2 regions of the Paracoccus sp. N5 genome follow, and region 2 is predicted to be linked to the other one. Evidence: riboswitches for the same ligand, from Rfam matches in the RefSeq annotation. Region 2 holds a riboswitch; the other holds the start of a gene.

Region 1 (5,070 bases), 110 kb from region 2:
GGGCGAGGTCGGCATCGAACCGGGCCAGGACGGCATCCGCCTCGGCCTCGCGGCCCAGAACCTGGCCCATGCGGGCGATATTGCCGCGAATGCCGGCGATGTCGCTTTCGGGCTGGAACACCTCGACCGGGACGCCGACCCGGCGCAGCAGCGAAAGGGTCGTGGGCGGGGTCCAGGTGCCCGCCAGCACCAGGTCGGGCTTCAGCAGGAAGATCTCTTCGGCCAGGCCGTTGTTGGCCGGCAGCGCCGCTGCCGCTTCGGCCATGCCCGAGGACAGCGGGTCGCGCGCCAGATAGGAAACCGAGACCAGCTGTCCCGGCCCCGCCAGCAGCATGGCAAGCTGGTCGGTGCAAAGGTTGATCGAGACGACCCGGCGCGGCGCTTCCGCCGCGACGGGCAGGGCAAGGCAGGCAAGGAGGCCGGCCAGAAGCCAGCGCGCTACCATCGCGCCTGCAATCCGGCATAGGCGGTGCGGCCCTGGCCGTAATAGCCCCATGCCTCGGAATGGTCCTTGTCGAACAGGTTCTCGACCCGGCCGTGCAGACGGATGTTTTCGGTCAGGTCATAATGCGCGGCAAGGTTGACGGTGGCGAATTCCGGCAGTTCGGTGGTGGCCGGCGTGTCGGGCCAGGCGGTGTTATACCATTCCTCGTCGTAATTGCCCGCGACATAGCGCAGCTCCGCCGACAGGCCGCCGCGGCCGGCCGCGAAATCCGCCTGTCCGCGCAGGTTGACCTGATGCCGGGGCACACGCGCGATGCGGCTGCCGTCCTGCTGGCGCGCGTCGGTATAGGTATAGTCGGCGCTGATGCGGATGGCATCCGTCACCTGCATGGCCGTCGTCACCTCGAAGCCCTTGCGGGTGCTGGTGCCGTCAAGGTTCACCGAGCTTTCGCCCGAGCCGGTGATCAGGTCCTCGACATCGCTGTGAAAGACGGTCGCGCCCAATGTGCCCGCGCCGCCGGCATAGGACAGATCGATGCCCAGTTCATAGCCGAGGCTGCGTTCGGGGCGCAGGTCCGGGTTGCCCTCGTAAGAGCCGGGGATATAGCCGAATTGCTGGAACATATCGGGGTTGACCACGGCCCGGCCCGCCGCCGCGCGCAGGCGGATGTCCCGCCCCGGCACCTGCCAGCCCGCCGACAGGTTCCACGAGGTCGCATCCTTGAACCCGTCGTTCAGGTCGCGGCGAATGCCGGCCTGCAGGTCGATGTCCGGGTCGAGATTGCCCAGATATTCCAGCGCCAGCGCGGTCGTGTCGCGTTCATAGATCCCGCCGGGCGCAAAGGAGCTGCGATAGGTCTCGCGCTCGGTCGCGGCGCTGAAGTTCAGGCGATGGCGGGTGCTGGCCAGGTCGGCGCCGTCGATGGCCCAGCTGCCCAGATACTGCACGCCGCGGCGGCGCGCGGCGTCGTCATAGTCATAGGCGCCGTCGTTCAGGAACAGGGTGTCCTGGTTGGTGCCCGAGACGGTCAGCCGGTGGGACAGCCGTCCGTCCAGCGCCTGCGCCTCGATCCAGAGCGAACCGAAGACCTCGTTGCGCTCGGCGGTCAGCGGCGCGTCGATCAGGTAGTCGTCGGGGGTGGGCACCGGGACGAAGCTGCCAAGGTCATAGCCATATTCCTGCCAGCTGCGGCGCAGGGCGAAACCCGCGCTGACGCTCTCGGTCAGGTCATAGCGGCCGCGCAGCCCGATCGTGTCGCGGTCGTTGAAGTCGCGGTCGCCGCTGGAACGAGAGGCATCCTCGCCCTCGACATGGCGCGAGTCCAGCGACAGCACCAACTCGCTGCGCCCGTCCGAATAGCTGACATGGCCGTTGGCCGCGCGGGTGCCCAGCCCGCCGATCTCGACCCCGCCGCCATAGCGGAACCCCATCTCGCGCGCGCGCCGCGTCGTGATCGAGATGACGCCCGCCGCCGCGTTCGAGCCGTAGATCGCCGATTGCGGGCCGCGCAGCACCTCGATCCGGTCGATGTCGGCGGCGGTCATGCCCGAGAAGGTATAGTCGCCGGAGGCCGGAGAGTTCGCCTTGACCCCGTCGATCAGCACCAGGACGTGGCCGGGCTCGCTGCCGCGGATGCGCAGCTTGGTCAGCGTCTCGCCGGTCGAGGTGACGGCCACGCCCGGCACGCTGCGCAGCGCGTCCTGCACGGTGGCGATGCCGCGCGCCTCGATCTCCTCGGCGGTCAGCACGGTCGAGGCGCGGCCATAGGCATCGCTGGCGATGGGGCTGAGCCCGGCCGACAGGATCACGGGATCCAGGATGACGGCGTCTTGCGCCGCCGCGACGGCCGGCACCAGCGCCGCCGCCAGAGTCATGATGGAAGCTCGGGTCCGAGACATGCCTTGACCTTTCCGGGCACGGGCCGCAGCCCGCGGGTTGCAGAACTGCCCTGCGCAACGGGCCGGTCGGCCCGCCCGCCGGGGGGTGAGCGTCACCTCTGCGGAACGGCCGCTTTCCCGGTGCGCCCCGCGCCGGAAATGGGTGAACGCCTCGGCAGGTCTCCTGACTCGCGGATCGTCGCTTCGGCCGGCCTTCCCGGGACGCGCCCAGTGGCATTATCGACCGTCGCTCGCCGCCTACAGTTGCGGGGGCAGTGCCGGATTGGCCCGGGGGCTTGCCGGCTTCCCTTTTCATCCGGCAAGGGGCCGGAACCGAAGCAGCCACCTGTTCGCGCGACGAGGCCCCGGCTGTCAAGGGGTCTGGCCCGGCCCGCATGGGGCGGCGGGCCATGGTTTCATGCCGAAGCCGAACGAAAAAGGCGCCGGACCCGCCGGCGCCCTGTCATTTTGCCGCAGGGGATCAGGCCAGCCGCTGCCGCAAGCCGGGGTCACGGGCCAGCGACCCTTGCACGAGCTGGCCGAAGATCAGCCCGATCCCGGCCCAGAGCACCGCCACGATCACCAGCGACACGCTGCGGAACTGCCAGAGCAGGTCGCCCGGAAAGCCGGCCGGCACCTCATTGATGGCGGGCAGGACGAGGCCGGCGACGACCACCAGGACCAGATAGGCCAGCCCGCCCAGGATGCCGGCGCGCCAGCGGTCGCGGCCGCTGCGCGCCACTGCCACCGCGATCACCATGGCGATGAGCGACAGCGCCATCATGGCAAAGAACATCTGCGTGCGCAGGCCGATGGTCTCGCCATGGCCCACGGCGGGCGGGTTGGCCGGGTATTTCAGGAAGGGCACCAGCACGACCGAGACATAGCCCAGCACCGCCATCACCCCCGCCGTCGCCCGCGCGCCCAGATGCGAGAACCGGCCCTGCACGAAGGCGAAGACCAGGGCGAAAAGCCCGCCCAAGCCGGCGCCGAACACCGCCATGCCGGTCAGCAGGCCGATGCCGGCCTGGGTGGCGCGGCTGATGCCCTCGCCCTCGCCATGGGAATGGGAATGGCCGGCGGGTTCGGGCTCGGCCGTGGCAGCAGCGGTCGGCGCGTTGTGGCCGTGGTCATGAGCGTGTTCAGGGGCGGCGGGCGCGCCCGCCTCTTCCAGCGCGATGGCGGCGGCGACCGGAGGTTCGCCCCAGACCTTGCCGACGCCAAAGGCCAGCACACCCGCGATCAGCCCGGCAATCATGCCGAGCACCAGATAACGTCCTGTCATGGGTGCTGCTCCTCAGTGGCAGGGAAAGCCGAGAAGGTGGCGCGCATCGTGCACGAATTCATGCACGCCGGTGCCGTCGAGAAGCGCGACCGCGCCCTGTTCGGTGCTGACGAAATACAGCGCCAGCAGCATGACCAGCCCGGCGAAGATCGCCCAGGGCGCCCATTCGCCCAAGGGAATCGGGCGGCTGCGGAAATCGTCTGTGGCTTCGGTATAGGCCATCGCAATGCTCCTTCGGATACGCGTCCGGTTGGGATGTTGACATGCCCGGACTCGGGGTCTGACTTCCGCCCCCTGATGGGCGCGGTTACAGTGGCGCGACCGTGCCGGAATTCCACCGGCTTCCCGCGACTGGGCAATGCCGGGCAAGCTGCGCTGCAGAGCGGCAAATGTCAAAGCAAACTTGCGCCCGTCCGGCGCCGCGGCCAATCTGGCGCCATGGCAAGCCGCATCCTGCTGATCTGTTCGCTGGCCCCGGCGCGGCCGGTGTTTCCGGGTGACGATCCCGCGCCGCCCACCGCGCTGCCCGTCCCGCATCCTGCGCCGGGTCCGGCCCGCACCTCGCCCCTGCGCCGCGCGGTGCAGACGGCCGAGGCCATGGGCCTGGCCGCGCGACCCGACCCGGCGCTGGCCGAGATGGACTATGGCGCCTGGGCCGGGCAGTCCCCCGAGCAGGTGCTGGCCCAGGACCCCCAGGGCTTCGCCCGCTGGCAGGACGACCCCCATGCGGCGCCGCATGGCGGCGAGAGCTTCGCCGCCGTGGTCGAGCGCATGGCCCGCTGGTTGCAGGACCGGGCGCAGGGGGGCGACAACCTGCTGGCAGTGACCCATCCGGCCCCGATCCAGGCGGCGCTGGTGCATGTGCTGGGCGCGCCGCTGGGCGCCACCCGCGCCATCGGCGTCCGGCCGCTGTCGCGTATGCAGCTGACCCATGACGGCCGGCGCTGGTCGCTGCTGCTCTTGCCCTGAAGCCGGCCGGCGCGGGGTGCCCTTTCGCCTTGCGGCTTCCTGCGCTATGGGGGCGCGTCGGGCCCGTTCCGCCGGCCGCGACGCCTCCCTTGACTATCTGCGGACAAGAACCATGACACATATCCATTCGGGTGCTGCCGCGAGCCGGCAGAAACCCTTGAACTCGCCCGCCCAGGTGCTGACGGCCAGCCTGATCGGCACCACCATCGAATTCTTCGACTTCTACGTCTACGCGACCGCGGCGGTGCTGATCTTCCCGACGCTGTTCTTCCCGTCCTCGGACCCGATGACGGCGCTGCTGGCGTCATTCGCCACCTTCTCGATCGCCTTCTTTGCGCGGCCCTTCGGCGCTGTGGTCTTCGGCCATTTCGGCGACCGCATCGGCCGCAAGGTCACGCTGGTCGCGGCGCTGCTGACCATGGGCATCTCCACCGTCATCATCGGGCTGCTGCCCAGCTATGCGCAGATCGGGGTCTGGGCGCCGCTGCTCCTGG
Region 2 (5,070 bases):
GACCGAGAGGCGGTCGCCGGTCTCGGCCGACTGCGCCACCAGCGCCAGCCGCTGCGCGATCTGGCGGCGGCGCAATCGCGCCATCGGCTGGCCCTGCAGCCGGATCTCGCCGCTGTCGGGGCGGATCAGCCCGGCCATCAGGCTGAGCAGCGTCGACTTGCCCGAGCCGTTGGAGCCGACCAAGCCCAGCATCTCGCCCGGGCGCAGGGCCAGGCTGACATCGGCGACGATGTCGCGGCCCGCGATCCGGCGGCGGGCGCGGCTGACCTCCAGCACCGGCGTCATCGCTGCCGTCCCCGGACCATGACCACGGCAAAGGCGGGCGCGCCGACCAGCGCGGTGATGACGCCGATGGGCAGCACCTGGCCGGGCAGGACGATGCGGGACGCCACGTCGGACAGCACCAGGAACACCGCGCCCGCCAGCGCCGTCGCCGGGACCAGCCGGGCATGGCGGCTGCCGACGAGGAAGCGCATGGCATGCGGCACGACCAGCCCGACAAAGCCGATGGCCCCGGCGATCGAGACCATGACCGCCGTGATCAGCGCCGCCGTGCCGATCAGCACCGCCTGCGTGACCCGCAGGTCGATGCCAAGCGCGGCGGCGCTCTCGGCGCCGAAGGCGAAGGCGTCGAGCGCGCGGGCGTGCCACAGCGTCACCGCCAGCCCCAGCGCTGCCACGGGCAGCGCCAGCCAGGTGTCCGGCCAGCGCACGCCGGAAAGATTGCCCAGCAGCCAGAACATGATGCCGCGGGCCTGCTCGGCGCTGGCCGATTGCGCGATGATCAGCGCGGTCAGCGCGTTGAACATCTGCGAGCCGGCGATGCCCGCCAGGATGATGACCCCTGCGCCGCGCAACCCGGTGCCGCCGCCTGCCATGCGCGCCAGCGCGGCCACCAGCGCGAAGGCGGTCAGCGCGCCCGCGAAGGCCCCGGCCGACATGCCGACCAGCCCGGCGCCGAGCCCCGCGACCGCGATCAGCACCGCCCCGGTCGAGGCCCCGGCCGAAATGCCCAGCAGATAGGGCTCGGCCAGCGGGTTGCGCAGCAAGGCCTGCAGGATCAGCCCCGAGAGCGCGAGGCTGGCGCCGCCGCAGGCCGCGACCACGGCGCGCGACAGCCGGTAATGCCAGATCACGCTGGCGTCGATCGGGTCGGGCGCCGCCGAGGAAAGCCCCGCCTTGGCCGCCAGCACCTCGATGACGGTGGCAAGCGGGATCCGCGTCTCGCCTACCACCGTGCCGAAGATCAGCGCCGCGACCAGCGCCGCTGGCGCCAGCCACAACCAGTCCCGCGCGCGTCCGGCGGTCGCGGCGCGCACCTTCATTTCAGGTCGAACCCGGCCAGCGCATCGGCCAGCGTCTCCAGCGCGTAGATCGTGCGCACCGAAGGGTCCATGGCATTGGCCGGCAGGGTGACGATGCGGTCATGCCGGACGGCCTGCATCTGGCGCGTCACCGGGTCCGAGGTCAGGAAGGCGCGCTTGACCGCGATGTCGTCGGCCGGAAAGCGGCGGCGGTCCATCTCGGCCGCGACGATGAAGCTCGGGTCGGCCTTGGCGATGGTTTCCCAGCCGACGGTCGGCCATTCCTCTTGCGAGCGCACGACGTTCTTCACGCCAAGCTTCGACAGCATCCAGCCCGGCGCGGCGTTGACGCCGGCGACATAGGGGTCGATCTCGATATCGGCCGAGGAATACCAGAACACGCCCGAGACATTCTCGGGCAGGCCCAGGCGCCCGGCCTTCTCGACCGCCGCCGCCTCGCGCGCCTTGAGCTCGGCGACCACCTCGGCGCCGCGCGCCGAGACGTCGAAGATCGTCGCGAGTTCGGTGATGCCCTGATAGAGCAGCGCGGTGTCGAACATCACCATGCGCGCGCCGTCCATGCTCTGGCTGTTGTCCTTGCCGACGCATTCGGTGGGCATGATCCAGCTCGGGATCTGCGCGTCGTCGAACATCTCGCGGGTGCCGACCGCGCCCTGCGGGCCGATCATCCATTCATAGGCGGTGACGACCAGCTCCGGCCGCTTGGCCAGCACGCTCTCGAAGCTCGGGGCGTTGTCGGCGAGGCGCTCGACCTTGGCATCGGCTTCCTCGAACTCCGGCAGCACCGGGTTGATCCACAGCGCCGTGCCCGCGACCTTGTCGGCCAGGCCCAGCATATACAGGATCTCGGTCGTGCTTTGCCCGACGCTGACCACGCTCTCGGGCGCCTTGTCGAAGGTCACCGGGTGGCCGCAACTGGTCAGGGTCAGCGGGTATTCGGTGCCGGCCAGCGCCATCGGCGCCAGGCCAAAGGTGACGGCAATCGCCGTGGTGTATCTCAGCATGATGGTCCCTTCCGCTGCATCATGGGCAGGCGCAGGGCATGGACAGGCATGCAGGGCAGGCGGTGCCGGCAGCAAACCCCGTCCGGGCCCACCGCCCGGGTTGGTCATTGCGCCGGCAGGTCTCCTGACTGACGGGTCACGGCAGGGACGCGGCCTTCCCATGGCACGGGGCCACAGTGGCTGTTTCGCATCCTGCTCGCCGCCTACAGTTGCGGGGGCAGTTCCGGTTCGGGGCCTTGACCCCGACGGATTCCCTTTCAATTCCTTGCGGAAACCGACGGCTTCGCCATAGCGCCCTGCACCCGCGCTGGCAAGGCCGGGAATCCGGGCCGGCGGCGGCGCGCGCTTCATGGACGGCGGCGAGGGCCGTTCGCGCTTTGCCTTGGCGCCTTCCCCGGTCAGCGCGCCCTCAGACCCGCGATCACCCGATCCGCCATGCGGGCGCAACGGGCGCCGTCGAAGGGAAAGACCGTATCGAAACCGCCGCGCAGCCGCGTCTCCAATGCCTGGCGCAGCCGGCGACGGGCGCGAAACAGCCGCGTGCGCACGGTGATCGGGTTCAGGCCCAGGTCGCGGGCGATGCTCGGGATCGGCTGGCCCTCGACCTCGTGCAGCAGGAAGGGCAGCCGCAGTTCGGGCGGCAGGCGGCTCAGCGCCTCTTCGAGCAGGCCGCGGATCTGGTGGCGGGCGGCGCCGGCCTCGGCGGTTTCGGCGCCGGGGAATGTCAGCACATCGGCCGGGGGGCTGGTCTCATCGCTCACGCTGTGATCCTTGTCGGGGCGCCGGCGGCGGGCCTGCATCCGGGCGGCATTGATGGTGATCCGGCTGATCCAGGTGGAAAAGCGCGCCTCGCCGCGAAAGCCGTCAAGGTGGGTGAAGGCGGCAAGATAGGCCTCTTGCACCGCCTCCTCGGCCTCGGCGTCCGAGGGCAGGATGCCGCGGGCGATGCGAAACAGGCGCGGGTTCATCCGCCGCACCAGCTCGCGGATCGCCGCCTCGTCGCGGGCGCGGGCGGCGGCGACCAGCTGCCAGTCGGGGTCGTCCTGCGCTTTGGCAAGGGGGCGGGCGCGGATCATGTCGCGCCCTCCGCCTCGGTCCGGCCGGTGGCGAGGATCGCGTCGAGGCTCGGGAAGGCTGCCAGAACCTCGGGCATCAGATCCTCGCTGTCCGCCGCCACGCCCTCCCAGCCGGGGCTGCCGGGCCGGCCCACCACGATCCGCCCGACCATCGCGGCCATTTCATGCGGCTGGCAATAATAGTCATAGACGCCGGGTAGGGTCAGCGTGACCTCGAACGCCTGATCCGGCAACAGCAAACCGCTGTCCCAGGGCTGGGCGCCGGCCGGAATGCGGCGGCGGCGGTCGAACAGGGCCGGGTGATAGGCGGTGGTCGTATGGCTGTTGCCGGGATCGCGGTTCACGAAGCGCAGGACCGTGCCCGGCGCCACCGCCAGCCCCTGGGGCGAGAACCAGACCCTTTCGCCGCGCGGGGTGCCGCGCATGGCGATCTCCTCGGACCCCGCGGCCTTGCCGGCGTGGCCGGCCAGCGGGCCAAGGGCGGCGAGACCGCCGCCGAGGACCAGCAGATGGCGGCGGCCGAGCCTCATTGCGCCAGCCTGTCGCGCGCGCCGGCGTCGTGATACAGCACGACATGGGCATGGGGTTTCTCGACGCCCGGATGGCCGGCGTTGTAATAGATGTCGACGCTGGTCACCGTATCCTCGCCCAGCGGCAGATCGTTGAAGCCGCTGCCGTTTTTCAGGTCGTCCAGCGGCACCATATAGACCGTCGCCGAAAGCTTGCCGTCGTGGTCATAGGCCAGGAACGGCCCGGCGGGCAGGCTGGCCGGATCGACGTAAAGCGTGCCGAGGCCGGGGATGAAGTCGGGCAGCGCGACCAGCTTGCTGACCTGGGCAAAGGGCGCCGCCGGCGGCGCGGTGGTCGAGGCCGTGTCAGCCCAGGCCATGCCTGCGGTGGCAAAGGCGGCGAAGACGAGCGGGACGATGATACGCATGTCGTTTCCTTTCCGATCCGAGCCCGTCACCAGGGCTCATGCCGGATTGGATGCGGGTTTCCGGGAAATGTTCCCGCGGTGGTGAAGAATTTCCGCTTCGGGATCTGCCGCGGCGCCGCCTGCGCAAGACGGTCGCTCGGCCTTGTCCATGCCTTCGAGAGCCGTGCCGGGATCAGCGAGCCGGCAATGCCGCCAGGGCGGCGGCAAGAGCCGCCTCGCCGGGTGCGCAGGCGCGTTCGATCTCGTCCCGCTCGGCGCGCGAAAGGGCGTCGAGGCGCGACGGGCGCCGCTGCGGCATGGCGGCGGTTCGCTCCAGCCAGTCGGGCGCGATGTCGATGCCCAGGTGCCGGCCCAGCCGTTCGATGTTGTCGCGCGGATCGCGGAACAGGTCCTCGTGGCGCAGGACCAGCGGCCGGGCGTCGCCCAGGCCCTGCAGGCCGCGGATCGTCAGGGCGGACCAGAAGGCGCCGGCATCCGCCAGGCTGGGGCGGCGCGCGACGATGCGCCGGATCGCCCAGCCTCCGCCAAGCGCGGCGACCAGGCTCCAGGCCGCGCCGCGTCCGAAATGCCGCCGCGGGTGCAGCAGGTCCAGGCCCAGCGGCCCCAGCCTGCGCCAGCACCAGATCGCCAGCCGCGCGGCGGGATAGTCGCGCATCGACAGGGCCGTGTCCGGCCCGCCCCGCAGCAGCAGCACCAGCGCCGCATCGGGAAACATCGCGCGCAGCGTG

What was found. Region 2 has a riboswitch for cobalamin ahead of PARN5_RS0120265 (ABC transporter substrate-binding protein). Riboswitches for the same ligand answer to the same signal wherever they lie in the genome.
Region 1: another riboswitch for cobalamin. It lies ahead of PARN5_RS0120770 (TonB-dependent receptor); the one in region 2 lies ahead of PARN5_RS0120265 (ABC transporter substrate-binding protein).

The regions. Positions count from the first base shown of each region.
Region 1 covers NZ_AQUO01000003.1:300,627-305,696, reverse strand. The annotation lists gene PARN5_RS0120775 (ABC transporter substrate-binding protein) at 1-445, opposite strand, end outside; gene PARN5_RS0120770 (TonB-dependent receptor) at 439-2,343, opposite strand; cobalamin riboswitch at 2,479-2,675, opposite strand; gene PARN5_RS0120765 (CbtA family protein) at 2,804-3,607, opposite strand; gene PARN5_RS0120760 (CbtB-domain containing protein) at 3,620-3,829, opposite strand; cobalamin riboswitch at 3,885-3,954, opposite strand; gene PARN5_RS0120755 (histidine phosphatase family protein) at 4,046-4,576, shown strand; gene PARN5_RS0120750 (MFS transporter) at 4,689-5,070, shown strand, end outside.
Region 2 covers NZ_AQUO01000003.1:189,056-194,125, reverse strand. The annotation lists gene PARN5_RS0120275 (ABC transporter ATP-binding protein) at 1-285, opposite strand, end outside; gene PARN5_RS0120270 (iron ABC transporter permease) at 282-1,325, opposite strand; gene PARN5_RS0120265 (ABC transporter substrate-binding protein) at 1,322-2,329, opposite strand; cobalamin riboswitch at 2,426-2,623, opposite strand; gene PARN5_RS0120260 (RNA polymerase sigma factor) at 2,728-3,405, opposite strand; gene PARN5_RS0120255 (plastocyanin/azurin family copper-binding protein) at 3,402-3,935, opposite strand; gene PARN5_RS0120250 (hypothetical protein) at 3,932-4,342, opposite strand; gene PARN5_RS0120245 (sulfotransferase) at 4,515-5,070, opposite strand, start outside.